3 regions of the Pseudoduganella sp. R-43 genome follow, and region 1 is predicted to be linked to each of the others. Evidence: predicted binding sites of a transcription regulator. Region 1 holds the regulator's gene; each other region holds the start of a gene.

Region 1 (6,170 bases):
CGATCCGGTGCAGCCGGTGAAGGTCGAGAAGGTCCGCGGCGACATCACGCTGCGCGAAGTGGGCTTCCGCTACGGTAACCGCGCCGTCAACCGCGGGGTGAACCTCGAGATCAAGGCCGGCGAAATGATTGGCCTGGTGGGCCATTCCGGCTCCGGCAAGTCGACCCTGGTCAACCTGATCTGCCGCTTCTACGACGTGGCGGAGGGCGCGATCCTGCTGGATGGCGTGGATATCCGCAACTACGCGGTGTCGGACTACCGCCGCAATATCGGCCTGGTGCTGCAGGAGCCTTTCCTGTTCTTCGGCACCATTGCGGAAAACATCGCCTACGGCAAGCCGGAAGCCACCCGCGAAGAAATCATGAAGGCCGCCCGCGCAGCGCACGCCCACGACTTCATCCTGCGCCTGCCGCAGGGTTACGATTCGATGGTGGGCGAGCGCGGCCAGGGCCTGTCGGGCGGTGAACGCCAGCGTATTTCGATTGCGCGCGCGCTGCTGATCGATCCGCGCATCCTGATCCTCGACGAAGCGACTGCATCGGTGGACTCGGAAACGGAAAAAGAAATCCAGAAGGCGCTGGACAACCTGGTCGCCGGCCGCACCACGATTGCCATTGCGCACCGCCTGTCAACGCTGCAGCGTGCGAATCGCCTGGTGGTGATGGACCGCGGCAAGGTCGTCGAAGAAGGCCCTCATGAAGAACTGATGGCCAGGGAAGGCGCCTACTACCGCCTCTACCAGGCGCAGGCACGTAACGTCGATACAGACATGGATGACAAGGCAAAGAGCCGTGAAGATGATTAATTTTACTTTGAGCCGGGACAGCTTCGGTAAGCTGAACCTGATCGACGCCAACGGCGTGCTGCATGAAGGCGTGTCGCCGGTACGCGCGTTTCCCATCCAGGCGCCGGATGAAGGCCTGTCGCTGGTAAACACCGACGGCAAGGAAGTGGCCTGGCTGGATCGTATTTCCGACCTGTCGCCGCAACTGGCGGACATCGTGCGCGAAGAACTGGCCGGCCGTGAATTCATGCCGGTCATCCAGCGCATCGTGGACGTGGGCAGCTATGCCTGCCCTTCCACCTGGAGCGTCGAAACCGACCGCGGCGATACCACCTTCGTGCTGCGCGGCGAAGAAGATATTCGCCGCATCGGCAGCGTTTCCTTGCTGGTGTCGGACAGCCACGGCATCCACTTCCTGATCCGCGACCAGTTCGCGCTGGATAAGCACAGCAAGAAGATCCTCGATCGATTCCTCTAAGCGCGCCGCTAGCGCGCCATGCCATCCAGTTCCGCCAGGACCTCGCCGGGCAAATCGAGCGCCTGCGCGGCAAGGTTCTCCTTGAGGTGGGCAATCGAGGTGGTCCCCGGAATCAACAGCACATTCGGCGACCGGTACAGCAGCCAAGCCAGGGCCACCTGGTTCGGGGACGCGCCCAAGCGGGCGGCGACACGCGACAAGGTAGACGACTGCAGCGGCGAGAACCCGCCCAAGGGGAAGAACGGCACGTAGGCGATACCATCGCGTGCCAGTTCATCAATCAAGGCGTCGTCATTGCGGTGGGCCAGGTTGTACTGGTTTTGCACGCACACGATCTCGCACATCCGCCGGCCCTCGGCCACCTGGGCATGGGTCACGTTGCTCAAGCCGATGTGGCGTACCAGGCCTTTGCGCTGCAGCTCAGCCAGCGCGGCAAGCGGCCCTTCGATCGAGCCCTCAGCCGGCTGCATCGGATCGATCATCAGGCGCAAATTGACGACATCCAGTTTGTCGAGCCCCAGGTTGCGCAAGTTGTCATGCACGGCCTGTTCCAGTTCAGCAGGCGAACAAGCCGGCAGCCAGGAAGAATCGGCGCCGCGCCGGGCGCCAATTTTCGTGGCAATCACCAGGCCATCGCGGTAGGGGCGCAAGGCTTCGCGGATCAATTGGTTGGTTACGTGCGGGCCGTAGAAATCGCTGGTGTCGATGTGATCGACACCGGATTCAACCGCCGTGCGCAAGACCTTCAATGCGCCTGCTGTATCGGCCGGCGGTCCGAAAACATGCGGCCCTGAAAGGCGCATGGCGCCGTATCCCATGCGATTGACGATCAGGTCTCCGAGGCAGTAAGTGTGCTGGGACATGGTAGAGCTCCTTTTCAATGAGGTTCCCAGTCTAGAAGCGAATCGACCGTTCGATAAGCCGGTATAATTAAAACAGCCCGTACGAAAATTTGCACAATGCGCGTCGATCTTGCCGACCTGAATGCTTTCATTGCCGTTGCACGCGCCCAAGGCTTTCGCGAGGGCGCGCGTGCGATGGGCGTCAGCGCATCCGGCCTCAGCGAAGCGGTGCGCCGCCTGGAAGCCCAGTTGGGAGTGCGGCTGCTGAACCGCACCACACGCAGCGTCACCCCCACTGAAGCGGGCAAGCGCCTGCTGGCGCGCCTCCAGCCCGCCCTGTCCGAAGTGGATGCCGCCCTCGCCGAAGTGAACGGCCTTCGCGACCGGCCAGCCGGAAGGTTGAAGCTGAACGTCCCCATCAGCGCAGCACGACTGATATTGCCGGCCATCGTACCGGCGTTCCTGGCCGCCTATCCCGACATACAACTGGAAATTACTGCAGAAGAAGGCCTCATCGACGTGCTTGCCGCGGGCTGCGACGCAGGCATTCGCTATGACGAGCGCCTTGAGCAGGACATGATCGCGGTACCCATCGGCCCACGGGTACAGCGCTTTGCCGCCGCTGCCGCACCCGCCTACCTCGACAAACGCGGACGGCCCGACCATCCACAACAACTGCTTCTGCACGATTGCTTGCGCATGCGTTTTTCCGGACGCGCAGTGCAACCATGGGAATTCAGGCGCGATGGGGAAACCGTGAAAGTCGATGTCAACGGCCCCTTGCTGGTGGAGCCATCCGGTGCCGTTGAACTGATCGTGGATGCGGCCGAGGCAGGAAGCGGCGTCATCTACCTGTTCGAAGACTGGCTGCGCCCGCACCTGGACAACGGCGCCCTGGAAGCGGTGCTGGAACCCTGGTGGCAATCCTTTACGGGCCCATTCCTCTACTACTCAGGGCGCCGCCTGGTTCCGCCGCCCTTGCGCGCGTTCATAGACTTCGTCAAAAGTGAAAATTGACATAGATCATGTGCCCGAATTTTTTCCAGCGGCACAATTGCGGTTCGACACTACTGGAGAACCCCATGGATTCCATCGTCTTCGGGCCGGACCTCGCACTGGGCATTCCCGTTCTCGACCAGTCGCACCGCATCGTCTTCGACATGCTCGACGCCATGGAAAGCCTGCCCCGTCCCGCCTTTGACGCAGCCTGCCGCGACCTGGCAACTGAATTCATGGAACACCTGCGCGAAGAAAACAGCCTGATGGAGCGCATCGCCTACCCGGCTGCCCAGGCCCACCGCGCAGCCCATGGCTACTTGCTGGAAAAGGTCGCCCGCACCCTGCGCCTGCTGAAGGACGACGAGGAAGCCACGGCACGCGACATCATCCGCACGCTGCCGGACTGGCTCGAAGCCCACATCAACACCATGGACCTTGCGCTCGCAGTTGCGGCTTCCCGGTTAGAGTAATAAAGTGCTTGACTTAGAGTGCACTCTAACTTTTACGATCACCCCATGGAATCGCACCTGAGCATTGACGAAGTCGCCAAACGTACCGGCCTCACGGCCTACACACTCCGCTATTACGAGCGCATCGGGCTGATTGCCCCGGTCAATCGTGCGGCGGGCGGCCAGCGGCGTTACGCGGCCTCGGACCTTGCCTGGATCGAATTCCTGCTGCGTCTGCGAACGACCCATATGCCAATCGGCAAAATGCAGTCATTCGCAAAACTTCGCGGCGCTGGGGACTCGACGGTGCCTGAACGGCGCCGGATGCTAGAAGAGCATATGCAGGACGTGCTCGCCGAAATCGAGGCGATGCAACAATCTGCAGCATCATTGCAGGCCAAGATCGAGTATTACCGCTCCCTGGAGCAGTCCCTGGCGTCGAATCCAACCACCGATGGAGCACATGCCAATGAACACCGAAAGCCGCTACGAGCGCGGGCTCGCAAAACTGCGTGAAGTCGACGGCCAGGCCGGCGACCGCGTCGTTCAAAGCCTGGAAGATATTGCGCCCGATTTCGCCCGCTACCTGATCGAATTCCCCTTTGGCGACATCTATTCGCGCCCGGGGCTTGACCTGAAATCACGCGAGATCGCTGTGGTGGCCGCGCTGACCGCCATGGGCAACGCTGCGCCCCAGCTCAAGGTGCACATCCACGCCGCCCTTAACGTCGGCGTCAGCCGCGAAGAGATCGTGGAGACCATCATGCAGATGGCCGTCTACGCTGGCTTTCCGGCTGCGCTCAACGGCCTGATGGCCGCCAAAGAAGTGTTCGCGCAATAAAAAAGGGGCAGCAAGAGCTGCCCCATACACCCCCTACAGGTGAGAAAACTGGTAAGCCGGTCAGGCGACAGCGAGTTCCTGCGCCATGCCGCCGGACGACATGGCCTCGAGCCTGGCGCGGTCGGTAATGCGCAGATCGCGGTTGCTCAGGACGATCGAGCCATCCTGGCGCAGGCGGGCCAGCTGGCGGCTGACGCTTTCCACGGTCAGGCCCAGGTAGCCGCCGATATCTTCACGCGACATGCGCAACTGGAAGCTGGTCGAAGAGTAGCCGCGCTGGGCGTAACGGCCGGCGAGGTTCAGCAGGAACATGGCCAGCCGCTGTTCGGCACGCATATGACTCAGGAACAGCATCACCGACTGCTCGCGCTGGATTTCGCGGCTCATGGTGCGGTGGAACTGCTGCAGCAGGCCAGGAATCTGCATCACCAGCTCTTGCAGGCGGTTGAAGGGGATCTCGCAGACTTCACTGTCCTCCAGCGCCACGGCATTGCAAGAATGCTGGCCATTGCCGATGGCTTCCATGCCCAGCAGGTCGCCGGCCATGTGGAAACCGCCAATCGTCTGTTCGCCGCGCTGGTTCACCTGCACGGTCTTGAAGTGGCCGAAGCGCACGGCATACAGGCTGTGGAAGCTGTCGCCGGTCTTGTACAGCGGCTCGTCGCGGTTCACGCGGCGGCGGCGGGAAATGATCTGGTCAAGGCGAGCAACATCTTCGTCGGCCAGGCCCTGTGGCAAGCAAAGGCGGTTGAAGCTGCACAGCGAGCATTTGGCTGCGACTGGTGCGCAGGATTTGGTGGCGTTTGCAGGGGTGATTGGGATGACCGGGCTCATTTTGCTGCTCCTTGTTTTCGATGGAAGCAGTATCGCGCCCGGCGTCATTTCCCGGTATCAAGCATCCTGTGCAGTTGCTGTAGTGGTTCCCCTACAGCCGCTCAGATCAGCCCGTGCTCGAGGGCATAACGGGTCAGCTCAGCATTCGTGGACATGCCCATTTTCTCGAGGATGCGGCTGCGATAGGTTGTCACAGTGTTAGGACTGAGGTGTAGTTTTTCCCCTATGCGCACCAGGGACTCGCCCTGGGCAATCAGCTTGAAGACTTCCAGTTCGCGGTTGGAAAGCTCTTCGTGGTCGCCGCTCGCGCCGCCGCCGACCAGGGTTGCCAGTTTTTCAAGCAGCGCCGGGCTGACGTGCTTGCCGCCCGAGGCAGCCTTGCGCACGGCCTCGATCAGGGTCGCCGTCGGCGCATCCTTGGTCAGGTAGCCGGAGGCGCCCGATTTCAGCGCGCGCACCGCGTAAATTTCCTCGGAATAGGTGCTCAGCACCAGCACCGCCATGCGCGGGCATTCGCTGCGCAGGGTCTTCAACAGGTCCAGGCCATTCTTGCCCGGCATCTTGATGTCCACCAGTGCCACGTCGAAACTGCGCTCGGCCACGCGCTGCATCGCTTCCACGGCGTTGCCGGCCTCGCCCTCCACGCTGATGTCGGGCGCCGTGCCCAGCATGAGGCGCACGCCGTTGCGTGCAATCGCATGGTCGTCGACCAGCAAAACGGTGATCCTGTCACCCATTCTTGTCCTCCAAAGGCAGGCGCAGCTGCAGGGTAGTGCCCTGCCCGGCCTTGCCGCTGATATTCAGTTCGCCGGCAAAGCGGCGCGTGCGCTCGTGCATGCCGAACAAGCCCCAGGATTCGCGGTCGGACAAGCCGGCACTCTCGATACCCTTGCCATTGTCTTCCACCCGCAGCACCACGTTTTCGCCGTCAATGTCCACGATG
Region 2 (6,170 bases), 1.3 Mb from region 1:
GCCACGTCGCGGAAGGCGCCTTGCACGGCCTTGTCGTACGCGGCCAGTGCTTCGTCGCGGCGCGCTTCGGCCAGGTTCAGTTGGTCGCGCCGGCGGTTGCCGTCGAACAGGGGCAGGGTGATGCCGGGAGCGAAATTCCAGGCGCGGCTGCCGCCCTCGAACAGGCCGTCGAGTTCGGCGCTGGCGCTGCCCAGCGATCCGGTCAGCGCAATGCGCGGAAAGTAGGCGGCGCGGGCGGCGCCGATGCTGGCATTGGCGCCGCGCAGCCGGTGTTCGGCAGCGATGATGTCGGGCCGCTGCGCCAGCAGGTCGGATGGCAGGCCGGCGGCCGGTGCGGCCAGGGAGATTTCGGCGCCGCCGTCAGGCAGCTTGACCGGGGCGCCGACCAGCAGGTCCAGCGCATGCTGCTGCGTGTCGCGTTCCTGTTGCAGTTGCAAGAGCAGGGAGCGTGCCTGGATCAGCAGGGTTTCGACCTGGGCCAGCTGCAGCTGCGAGGAAGAACCCAATGTCGCGCGGCGTGCCACCATGTCGAAGGTCTGCTGGCGGCTGGCCAGCGTGCGCTCGGCCAGCGCTATGCGCTGCGCGGTGTCGCACAGGTCCAGGTAGGCCAGGGCGACCTGACCGACCAGGCTGGCGCGCGCGGCGTTGCGCGCAGCGTCGGTCGCCAGGTAGGCTTGCAGCGCTGCTTCGCTGAGGTTGCGCACGCGGCCCCAGAAATCGAACTCCCAGCTCGCCAGGCCAACTCCGGCCTGGTATTGGCTGGCATGCAGCGGCCGGCGTGTGAGGTTCAAGTCGGCCGGCACGCGCGAACGATCGGCGCCGGCTTGGGCCGCCACTGCCGGCAGTTGGGCGGACGCTTCAATGCCATAGGCGGCACGCGCCTGCGCCACGCGGCTGACGGCGATGCGCAAGTCGCGGTTGTCCTGAAGCGCTTGCGCGATCAGCGCCTGCAGTTGCGGGTCGCGGAAGAAGTTGCGCCAGTCGCTTTCCAGCGCCGCGCCGCCGGCTGGTGCGAACGGTGGATACTGTGCAGGAACTGGCAGCGCCGGCTGCTGGTAGCCGGGCGCCAGGCTGGTGCAGGCGCCGAGCGAGGCTGCCAGCAGTAGCGGCAGGGAGCGGAAGGGAAGTCGTGGCATCGCAGCTTCAGTCCAGGATGTGGTAGCCGGCGTCGACGTACAGCGTGTCGCCGGTGATGGCGCGCGCGGCGTCGCTGACCAGGAAGGCGCATAGCGCACCGACGTCGTCCACCGTGACCTTGTGATGTAGCGGCGCGCGGCGCTCCGCGTTCGCCAGCAAGGCGTCAAAGCCCGGGATGCCGGAAGCGGCACGTGTAGCCAACGGGCCGGGCGAGACGGCGTTGACGCGGATGCCGTGCGGGCCCAGCTCTGAGGCGAGGTAGCGTACGCTCGACTCCAGCGCAGCCTTGACGGGGCCCATCACGCCATAGCTGGCGACCACTTCCTCCGCCCCCAGGTAGCTCATGGTCAGCAGGCTGCCGCCGTCCTTCATCAGCGGTTCGGCCAGGCGCGCCAGGCGCAGGAATGAATGGCAGGAGATGTCCATGGCGCGCGCAAAGCCGGCTGCCGAGCTGTCCACCACGCGTCCCTGCAGGTCGGCGCCTGGCGCATAGGCGATTGAATGCAGGACGAAGTCGAGCTTGCCCCATTGGGAATCGATGGCATCGAACAGGGCTTCCATCTGCTGCGGCTGTTCCACGTCGAGCGGCAGGCGGAGCGGCGCATCCAGTTCCTGCGCCAGCGGTTCGACGTGCGGCCGTGCCTTGTCGTTAAGCCAGGTGATCGCCAGCGTGGCCCCGGCCTCGCGCAATGCGCGTGCGCAGCCCCAGGCAATGCTGTCGCGGTTGGCGATGCCGACTACCAGTCCTTTTTTTCCGTCCAGTGAAAGGCGCATCTTACTTCTCCATCACGTAGTTGCCGGGCGCATCGGCTCCAGCCGGAGCCAGCGCCGGCGGCGCCACGCGCGGCCCCGAACGCGCGGCCAGCCAGCTTTGCCAGGCGGGCCACCACGAGCCTTGCTCCTGGCGCGCCACGGCCAGCCATTCGTCCGGCGACAGGTGGTGTGCACTGGCCGCGTGGGTATGGATCTGGTATTGGCGATGCGGCGAACCGGGTGGGCTCACGATGCCGGTGTTATGCCCGCCACTGCACAGCACGAAGGTGATTTCACCGCGGCTCAGCGCGTGGAATTTGTAGACCGAACGCCAGGGCGCCACGTGGTCGGACTGGGTGGCCACCATGAATGCCGGCAGCGCGACGTCGCCCAGCGCAACCGGCTTGCCCTGTACGGAATAGCGGCCGGCGGCCAGGTCGTTGTCGAGGAACAGGCGGCGCAGGTATTGCGAATGCATGCGCGCCGGCATGCGGGTGGCGTCCGCGTTCCAGGCCATCAGGTCGTTGGGGAATTCTTCCTCGCCGAGCAGGTAGCGGCGCACCATGCGCGACCACAGCAAGTCGTTGGCGCGCAGCAGCTGGAAAGCGCCCGCCATTTGTTCCGCACGCAGCACGCCGCGCTGCTGCATTTGCGCCTCCAGCACGCCAAGCTGGCTGTCGTCGATGAACAGGCCCAGTTCGCCCGGCTCCGTGAAGTCGGTCTGGGCGGTCAGCAAGGTCAGGGAAGCCAGCCGGTGGTCTTGCTCACGCGCCAGGTTGCAGCCGCCCTGTTCGATGGTGGCGCGCAGTACTTCCGGATTGGTCCAGAACTGGTTGGCGGGCGAATACACATCGAGCAGGTTGCGGGCTGCAAAGCCGACTTGCGACTGATGATGCTCCGATACGCCCCAGACATCGCTGCTGGCAGCCTTCCACCATTGTTCGGTTTGCAGGAAGGCCTGGTGCCAGGTATTGAACGGCCATTGCTGCCACTCGGGCGCAGCGAAGCGCCGTTCGCTTGCCAACGGCGCTGGCGCGTGACCGCGCGCGCTTTCCAGTGTGTAGCGCGCCAAGGCGCAGGACTGGCGCAGGGCAAGCTGTCCCAGTTCGGCGCACTTGCCGGGCGAGACGGCAAGGTGCAGTGCCCAATCCGTTGCCGCCAGCAAGGCGGATGCGATCGACAAGGAGGAGCTGGCGCTGGCCAGGCTGGCATGCACCTGCTGGTCCAGCTGTTCATAGGCTGTGCGTGGGGCGTGGGAGCTAACTGGCATGGGCGGTTCCATCGTTTTGGGCCGGGATCGGATATTGCGCTTCACTTTAGGGAGTGAAGTGCGATCTTTCCTTGATCTGGATCAAAACGAGAACGAACGTGCTAAACCATTGCCTGTCACGCCCGGAAATGGAGTGCGCAGCATCGTGATAGAATTTGCAAGATCGTCAACTCGACCGGCGATTCAAGTTGGGCTGCGCAATGCTCCACGCTGCGAAGCTCCCCACAATTCAGGCATTTGAACAATGAATCGAGCAGTTTCGGAAGAACTTCAACGCATCGGGGTCTCACAAGCGCAGGCTGAATCCATCGCCGACGATCTCTCCGGGAACGACGCCCGTACCTTGCTATCTGAATTGCTGCAACGCGGGCTCTGGAGCCTGGTCATTGACGAATCAAGTCCCTCGAAGTTGCCAGTGCTTGGCGGCGATGCCGTCAGGCGACTCCTGGACAAGGGCGTCGACATGGACGACTTGATGGATGTCGTCCGCGAGACCCAGGTAGACATGATCTACAGTGTAGCCAACCTGATCGACTGGCCGACATACGAACTCGAGCTTGAAGAGCCGTCTGGATTGACGATGTTCGTCGGTCTTCAGGAATCCGGCGAAAATGCGCTTCCGATCCATGACCTGCACTCCTGCCTCATGAGTCGTGACCCTTCCGGCCGGCATGGCGAGCCGCGAGCGATTGAGGTCCGTCAATTCCAGAAACTCGGTGAGGATGAACAAGAAAACATCCTGGATTTGCTGCAGGAGCGGAAGCTTTCGGCCGCAGCTTTGCTCTGGAAAAAATGCATAGGAGGGGAATTGAAGGAATGTATGAAGGCGGTTCAAGTATTACACGAGCAGCTCACATAAGCGACCGCTATCCCGACGACGACTTCTATGCGTTCGGGCTGTACACCACCGACACGGCTTCCTATTGTGGCGCGGTTGCTTGCTCTGAGCAGGGGCTCGAGTCGGCCGCGGACAACTACGCTGAACACTATGGCTCGAATTTTGAGCTGCACCGCGAGTCACTGCGTTGGAGCATCGGCGACTCGCCATTCTTCGATGAGGGCCTCGACATGATGCCGCTCACGAATGAACTTCGCGCTCTGGAGCCCGATCCATACTCAGACGGTGACGAAAGCGAGATCGAGGCGTCGCGTGAGCGTTTCTTCGCGGCTGCCTTCGCTGCCATCAAGGAGCTTGACGACGAAGGCATCTTTGGCACAGGCCAAGTGCGTGAAAGAGTCATTCTCAGTGTATGGCTGCATGACGAGAGTCACGCAATGATGTTGGACGCCGCAGCAAAACTCAACTGGCGGCCTTCGGTGGAACGGTATTCGGCCGAACTCGAGGCCGGCCTGGATGCTTTCAATAAATGGCTGAAACGTCCGATTCCGCAATCGCAGCGTTGAACGGCAATACTTACGTGATATTTGGAGAGTTTTTACTTGCATTGCGCAAGCTATGATGTTCACGATCTGGCCTCTGCGAGGCGCCAACGCTTCAACGATTGAAGGGCTGGCATAGGCGGCCCTTTTTTTCTTCTATGATCAAAGAACAACACGCAACTAACGTTGACCTTGGCGGCTTGCTGTCGGTCCTCGGCAAGCATCTCTATTCCACGCCCCTGGTGGCGGTGCGGGAGTTGATCCAGAATGCCCACGACTCCATCACGCGCCGACGCATCGAATGCCCGGATTGGCAGGAGACCGGGAAGCTGAAGCTCGACGGCGACAAGCTCAATGGGGTGCTGCGAATCACCGACAACGGTTCCGGCTTGTCGGAACATGAAATCCACGCATTTCTCGCCACCGTCGGCGCGGGCTACACGCGCACCTTGCGCACGCAAAGCGATGCCCTGATCGGCATGTTCGGCCTCGGATTCCTGTCTGCTTTCGTCGTGGCTGAGCAGGTCACGGTCACGACCACTTCTTACCAGGAGCCCGGCCAGGCCTGGCGCTACCAGTCGCAGAATGGAGAATCCTACACGGTCGAACCGGTACCGAACGACGGCCTTGTCGGAACCTGCATTGAGCTGAAGCTGCGCCCGGCGCACCGTTACCTGGCCAGCGCGTCCAGCCTGGAACGCTTGCTGGGGCATTACTGCGCCTTGCTCCCGGAGCCAGTCTATTGCGGCGATGTCCGCATCAACGAAATTACACCGCCATGGCGCCAGGCGGAGGGCAATGTAGTGGAGCACCCGCTGCAGCAGCGCAAGCGCAGCCTGGCCTTTGCGGCCCGGTTCGAGCAGCAATTCGAACCCATTTGCACGATTCCGGTGAAGACCTCCGCCAGCGATGTGCGCGGCATTCTCTGGATCCAGGACGGCGCGACTTACAGCAGCAGCGACAACCGCAACCTGAAGGTATTCGTGCGCGGCATGCTGCTTGACGATGATGCCCGCGACCTGCTGCCGCGCTGGGCGGGCTTTGTTGGCGGTGTCATCGAGTCACAGGACCTTACGCCAACTGCGAGCCGCGAAGACCTGCAGCGCGACGCCCATTACGGATTCGCCCAGGCAGACCTTCTCGATTCGCTGGTGAAGGGGCTGGCCGAAATCGCGGCCGGACAGCCGGCGGCATGGCGCCGCATACTGACCCGTCACAATGAGGCACTGATGGCGGCGGCACTGTGCAATGATGATCTGTTCACCTTGCTGTTGGACGCAGTGCGTATTCCAACGTCGCGTGGCGACCTGTCCTTGTCGGAGCTGCAGGGGCATGGCCCGATCCACGTCAGCCTCGGCGACAGCGGCGGTTTCGAAGACATGGTGTGCCGGGCCATGCATATCCCGGTGGTGAAAGGCGATCGCTACGCCGTACACAGCTTCCTGCGCCGCTGGGCGCAGCAGTGTGGCGGGAAGCTGGTTGAAATCGGCACCGAAAAAGGCAACCGGCAGCTGTTTGCCGAGGCCGAGCTGCCGGACCACCACACCGAGTGGCTGAAACGGCACCTGGGCAACGGCGAACTGCTGGTGCCTGCACGCTTCATGCCCGCGCACCTGCCGCTGGTTGTTGT
Region 3 (6,170 bases), 2.2 Mb from region 1:
ATTCGAGATCATGAAGCTGCACACGGTGCACGGCCGCGATGCCATCGCCGGGGTGGAGCGCGAGCTGGGCTTCTCCAACGCCTTCCTGCGCTTCGCGCGCGAGATCACCTACAGCCACCAGGAGCGCTACGATGGCTCCGGCTATCCGCAAGGCCTGGCTGGCGATGCCATTCCGGTAGCGGCGCGCCTGGTCGCGGTGGCCGATGTCTATGATGCGCTGGTATCCGAGCGCGTATACCGTCCGGCCTTTACCCACGAAACTGCCATCGAACTGATCCGCCAGGGCAGCGGCGAGCAATTCGACCCGGATGTGGTCGATGCGCTGCTGGCCGCCGAGGAACAGGTCAGGGAAATTGCGCTGCGATACCAGGATGCGACAGGGTAACAACGGCTGACCGTTTCCCTGGCGTATGAGGGATTTCACTATGCTATAGTCGTCTCCATAGTCCCGTCGGAGCAAGCATGCGCATACACGGATACCTGGCCTTTATTGTCGGTATTTGCGTTACCGTGTGGGTCTGCATGTTCGTGATGAATGTGCAGGACCGCCAGACCAATGAAGCCTTCCAGCGCGACACGCAAAAAATTGCGCGCGACACCCAGCTTCGCTTGCAAACCTACTTCGACATGCTGCTTAGCATTAAGGGCGTGTTCGCGGTGAAGGACGATGTCTCGCGCGTGGAATTCAGCCGCTATGTGCGCGAGCTGGACCTCAAGCGCCGCTATCCCGGCTTCCAGGCCATCCAGTTCGTGCGGCGCGTGCCATCCAGCCAACTGGATGCCTATGCGGTACGCATCCGTGCTGATGACAGCCTGCAAAGCGGCGGCTATCCCGACTACAAGGTGCATCCGGCTTCGGTGCGGCAGGAGCACTTCCTGATCGAATACAACGAGCCGATGAGGGGCAATGAAAACGCCTTCGGCCTGGACCTGGCCGCACTGCCTCCGCATTACAAGGCCCTGCAGCTGGGCAAGGCCACCGGCCGCGTGGTGGCCACCGAACGCATCACCCTGGTGCAGGACGCCAGCGGCCAGCCCGGCTTCGTTGCGCGCGCACCGATCTACCGCCGTGGCGCCTCGCTGTTGACGGAGCAGGAGCGCGACGCAGCGCTGGTGGGCTTTGTCGCCATTGTTTTCCGTGTCAACGACCTGATGTCGGAAACGATCGACAGTCCGATGCTGCAGCACCTTTATGTCAGCATCAACGATGCGGGCTACATCAACGACGGCGGCAAGATGCCGGCCACGGTCGACAACCTGATGTTCAACAGCTTCGGCAAGCTAGGTTCGGGCGAGCGCATGCCGGCGCTGCCAGGCCTGACCAGCAACATCCCTCTCGATGTCGGCGAGCGGCGCTGGATCATGAAATTCGAAGGCCATGCGAGCGAGCGTTATAGCCGCGACTTGAGGCTGATCACGGTGATCGGCCTGGCCGGCTTTATCATCAGTGCCCTGATCGGCGCGCAGATCATGACATTGCAGCGGCGCCGCGCGCTGGCGCAAAAGCTGCGCGTCACTGCCGACGAATTGCGTGCGTTGCAGGATAGCGCCATTGTCGGCATCGGCTTGTTCGCCAACGGGCTGATCGTGCGCTGCAACCGCGGGCTGGAAGAGATGATGGGTTACCAGCCGGGCCAGTTGGCGGGCCGCTCCTGCAATATGCTGACGGGCGGGCTGAGCGATCCCTTTGCCTGCGTGGCCGATGGCACGCCGATGCATTTCGAGCTGGAGCTGGCCAGCTCCAGCGGCCGGCGCCTGTGGTGCATGGTGAACGGACGCATGCTGGACGAGAATGAGCCGCGCAAAGGCTGCGTCTGGGTCATTATCGATATCACGGAGCGCAAGCAGACCGAGGCAGCGCTGGTCGACACCAAGCATGGCCTGGAGCGCAGCCTGAATGAGCTGGCACTGCAAAAGTCTAACGTGGAAATGGCGCACAAGGATCTGTCGGCCGTGCTGCTGACGTTGAAACAGGCGCAGGCCAACCTGATCACGTCCGAGAAAATGGCATCGCTGGGCGCGCTGGTAGCAGGCATTGCGCACGAACTGAATACGCCGATCGGCAACAGCCTGCTGACCGCGACGGCCTTGAGCGACATGTGCAAGGAGTTTGAGCGCCAGCTCTCCGAGGGCGGCATCAAGCGCTCGGCCCTCGATACGCATCTGAAGGATGCGCGTATGGCGTGCTCGATCATCACCAACTCCCTGACGCGGGCGGCTGACCTGATCCACTCCTTCAAGCAGGTGGCGGTCGACCAGACCTCCGACAAACGGCGTTCGTTCAACCTGCATGGCGTGGTGCACGACACGCTGGCGACTTATTCCGCCCAGCTGCGCCGTGCCAACTGCGAAGTGAAGGTGTGGATGCCGGAGACGCTCAACTTCATGTCCTACCCCGGCAGCGTGGGCCAGGTGCTGAGCAACCTGATCCAGAACGCCATCATGCATGCCTTCGAGGGCCGGGAGTCCGGGCATATCACCATCAGCGCCGTCGAGATGGACGAGGATAATGTCGAACTGCGCTTTGCCGATGACGGCAATGGCATGAGTGCACGCACGCTGCGCCAGGTGTACGATCCCTTCTTCACCACCAAGATGGGGCAGGGCGGGTCAGGGCTCGGCATGAACATCGTCTACAACCTCGTTACCGGCGTCTTGCGCGGGACCATCCACGTTGAATCCGAGCCTGGAAAAGGCACTACCGTGATCATGACCTTGCCGCGCCAGGTTCCCGCGAAGGAGGAACTGGCGGAAACCGACCTGCTTCACGCGCAGTAGTCGGGCAAAGCCAGAAGTCAGGTGCGCAAGCCTTCCAGGATTTTCAATGCAGCACGCTCCGCTTCGCCTTCGGCGGCATGCTGGTCCAGAAAGGTCTGGTCTGCCGACACGCGTCGCTTCGGATAGATATGGGTCATATGCATCGGGTTCGCGGAAGGGGCGAAGATGGAGACGTAGGCGCCCCATTGCTCCGTGCCTTCAAGCAGTTCGCCGGTGTACTCAATCTCGTAGTCATCAACGCTTTTGGTAGGCATCGTCATTCCAGGATCAGCGCAGGAACTTGCCGGCTTTGGCTTCGAGGAGCCGAACCAGTTCGGCCTGCATGTATTCGTAGTCGTCAGGAATGTCGAGGCAAATCACGCGCTTCCCGTTCAGGTGCGCCCTGAAATCGCGGGAGAGGCGGTTGCGGTGAGTCTTCTCCATCACGAAGATGATGTTGGCCCACGCGATCTGCTCGCTCGACAGGGGGACGTCGGCGTCATTGCCCAGGCCTGCGGAATCGGTCTCCACATCGGGCCAGCTCGCGAATACATGCTCCGCTGTCGGGCTGCGCAAGCGATTTTGCGTGCAGATGAAGAGTGCTCGTTTCATGGTATAGGCGAATTTTGCACGAATCTTATCAAATTTAAACCAGATCAAGGAAATCAAAAATCAGCGCCGTCAAGTCGCTGTTCACTACATTTAGTGTGTAATATCCATCGAAACACAACATGTAGTTTAAGAGAATAATGAACCCTGCCCGCAAGACTACCGTGGACGTGGAGTCCTCGATCAATGAATACCTCCAGCAGCTCGACTGGCGGGTGAACGCCAATGCCAACCAGGGCTATTCGCTGGGCGGCATGATCCTCAACATTTCCGGCAAGATGGTCGCCAACTACTGGCTCGACCACGTCTACCCGCGCACGGTCGGCGAAGCGCATCGCAATGCCGATATCCACATCCATGACCTCGACATGCTGGCCGGGTATTGCGCCGGCTGGTCGTTGCGCACGCTGCTGAACGAAGGCCTGAACGGTGTGCCGGGAAAGGTGGAATCGGCGCCGCCGAAGCACCTCTCCAGCGCCGCCGGCCAGATCGTGAACTTCCTTGGCACCTTGCAGAACGAATGGGCCGGTGCCCAGGCTTTCAGCTCCTTCGACACCTATATGGCGCCCTACGTCCGCAAGGATAGGCTGGGCTATGAACAGGTACTGCAGACCATGCAGGAACTGGTCTACAACCTGAACGTCCCCTCGCGCTGGGGCACGCAAACGCCTTTCACCAACCTCACTTTCGACTGGACCTGTCCGGAAGACTTGCAGGAGCAGGTGCCGGTGATCGCCGGCGAAGAGATGCCGTTTACCTACGGCGACCTGCAGGCCGAGACGGACATGATCAACCGCGCCTACATCGAAGTGATGATGCGCGGCGACGCCAAAGGCCGCGCCTTCACCTTCCCGATCCCGACCTACAACATCACGCCGGACTTCGACTGGCACAGCCCGAATGCCGACCTGCTATTCGAAATGACTGCCCGCTATGGCTTGCCTTACTTCCAGAACTTCGTGAACTCGGAACTCAAGCCGAACATGATCCGCTCCATGTGCTGCCGCCTGCAACTCGACCTGCGCGAACTGCTCAAGCGGGGCAACGGCCTGTTTGGCTCGGCCGAACAAACCGGCTCGCTGGGCGTGGTCACGTTGAACTGCGCCCGCCTTGGCTACCTGTATGCAGGCGACGAGGCGGCGCTGTTTGCACGCGTGGACGAACTGCTTGAACTGGGCAAGACCAGCCTGGAGATCAAGCGCCAGGTGATCCAGCGCCTGATGGATGGCGGCCTGTTCCCCTATACCAAGCGTTACCTCGGCACGCTGCGCAACCATTTCTCCACGCTTGGCGTGAATGGCATGAACGAAATGCTGCGCAACTTCAGCGGCGACACGGAAGACATCACCACCGAAGCCGGGGCCGCGCTGGCGATACGCCTGCTCGATCACATCCGCGCCCGCATGCTGGAGTTCCAGGAAGAGACAGGGCATATGTACAACCTCGAGGCTACGCCGGCCGAAGGCACAACCTACCGCTTTGCCAAGGAGGACCGTGCCCGCATGCCGTCGATCCTGCAGGCAGGCACGCCGGAAATGCCTTACTACACCAACTCTTCGCAGCTCCCGGTGGGCTTCACCGATGACCCGTTCGAAGCGCTGGAGCGGCAGGACGAGCTGCAACGGAAATACACAGGCGGCACCGTGCTGCACCTGTACATGACCGAGCAGGTATCCAGCGCCGATGCCTGCCGCCACCTGGTGCAGCGCGCACTGACGCACTTCCGCCTGCCGTACATCACGGTGACGCCGACGTTCTCGATCTGTCCGAAACACGGCTACTTGAGCGGCAAGCACGAATTCTGTCCGAAATGCGATGAGGACATCCTTGCGCGCAAGACGCGCGAACTTTCACTTGACTAAGGAGATAGGCATGACCGCCAAGCAGCCAAACCAGGAAATCGCCCTCACCGACGCAGAGCGCCAGCCTTGCGAAATCTGGACGCGTGTAATGGGGTATCACCGCCCGTACTCGTCCTTCAACGTTGGCAAGAAGGGGGAATTCAATGAGCGCACTTATTTCGTCGAGCGCCGGAACAATGGCTGACAGGGAGCTCAAGGTCGGCGGCTACGCCAGGTTTACCTCGACCGACTATCCCGGCGAGCTGGCAGCCGTTGTGTTCGTCCAGGGCTGTCCCTGGCGCTGCGGGTACTGCCACAACCCGCACTTGCAGCCCAGGGACGTTGCGCCGGCGATCGCCTGGCGCGACATGCTCGCTTTTCTCGCCGGCAGGGCAGGGCTCCTTGACGCCGTGGTGTTTTCCGGCGGCGAGCCGACCCTCGATCCGGCGCTGGAAGACGCGATGCGCAGCGTGAAAGCGCTCGGCTTCAAGGTGGGCTTGCACACCGCAGGCATCTACCCTGAGCGCCTGAAGCAGGTGCTTCCGCTGACGGACTGGGTAGGCCTCGACATCAAGACCTCATTCGAGGCCTACGATGAAATCACTGGCGTCAGCGGCAGCGCGCAAGCAGCGCGCACCGCCGCCCGCATTGTCATTGAGAGCGGCGTTCCGTACGAATTCAGGACCACGATCCATCCCAAGCTGACTACACCCCGGCACCTGGCCGCGTTGGTGGAGCAGATTTCCGGCATGGGCTGCGAGACGTATGCACTGCAGGATTTCCGTTCGGTTGGCTGCCGCAGCCAGGATTTGATCAATTCCGCCAGCGAAGGCGTTTTGCACGGCGAATTGGCCGGCCAGGTGAAGTCGCGGTTCCGCCAGTTCACGCTTCGGCAAGCGAATGGCTAGCTGATCACTTCACCAGCATGGCATCACGCAGGATCGACCCCGCCATGTCCAGGGC

Evidence for each region. The regulator FNR, encoded in region 1, switches genes on or off when oxygen is low (the NO sensors DNR and NnrR bind a similar motif). The targets are predictions, from matches to a motif close to TTGATNNNNATCAA.
Region 2: the regulator FNR is predicted to act here: its motif matches at 3,232-3,245, upstream of ACN9M3_RS22405 (PHA/PHB synthase family protein).
Region 3: the regulator FNR is predicted to act here: its motif matches at 3,404-3,417, upstream of ACN9M3_RS26200 (ribonucleoside triphosphate reductase).

What each region holds. Positions count from the first base shown of each region.
Region 1 covers NZ_CP183988.1:3,587,103-3,593,272, reverse strand. The annotation lists gene ACN9M3_RS16440 (ABC transporter ATP-binding protein) at 1-805, shown strand, start outside; gene ACN9M3_RS16435 (DUF1854 domain-containing protein) at 798-1,262, shown strand; gene ACN9M3_RS16430 (aldo/keto reductase family oxidoreductase) at 1,271-2,125, opposite strand; gene ACN9M3_RS16425 (LysR substrate-binding domain-containing protein) at 2,222-3,121, shown strand; gene ACN9M3_RS16420 (bacteriohemerythrin) at 3,187-3,573, shown strand; gene ACN9M3_RS16415 (MerR family transcriptional regulator) at 3,619-4,068, shown strand; gene ACN9M3_RS16410 (carboxymuconolactone decarboxylase family protein) at 4,022-4,393, shown strand; gene fnr (fumarate/nitrate reduction transcriptional regulator Fnr) at 4,454-5,227, opposite strand; gene ACN9M3_RS16400 (response regulator) at 5,329-5,964, opposite strand; gene ACN9M3_RS16395 (response regulator) at 5,957-6,170, opposite strand, start outside.
Region 2 covers NZ_CP183988.1:4,935,392-4,941,561, reverse strand. The annotation lists gene ACN9M3_RS22415 (efflux transporter outer membrane subunit) at 1-1,136, opposite strand, end outside; gene fabI (enoyl-ACP reductase FabI) at 1,144-1,911, opposite strand; gene ACN9M3_RS22405 (PHA/PHB synthase family protein) at 1,913-3,160, opposite strand; gene ACN9M3_RS22400 (hypothetical protein) at 3,405-4,019, shown strand; gene ACN9M3_RS22395 (DUF4303 domain-containing protein) at 3,977-4,564, shown strand; gene ACN9M3_RS22390 (ATP-binding protein) at 4,699-6,170, shown strand, end outside.
Region 3 covers NZ_CP183988.1:5,739,245-5,745,414, reverse strand. The annotation lists gene ACN9M3_RS26220 (HD-GYP domain-containing protein) at 1-385, shown strand, start outside; gene ACN9M3_RS26215 (CHASE domain-containing protein) at 463-2,778, shown strand; gene ACN9M3_RS26210 (hypothetical protein) at 2,796-3,032, opposite strand; gene ACN9M3_RS26205 (low molecular weight protein tyrosine phosphatase family protein) at 3,046-3,369, opposite strand; gene ACN9M3_RS26200 (ribonucleoside triphosphate reductase) at 3,507-5,228, shown strand; gene nrdD (anaerobic ribonucleoside-triphosphate reductase) at 5,239-5,412, shown strand; gene ACN9M3_RS26190 (anaerobic ribonucleoside-triphosphate reductase activating protein) at 5,372-6,115, shown strand; gene ACN9M3_RS26185 (alpha/beta hydrolase) at 6,120-6,170, opposite strand, start outside.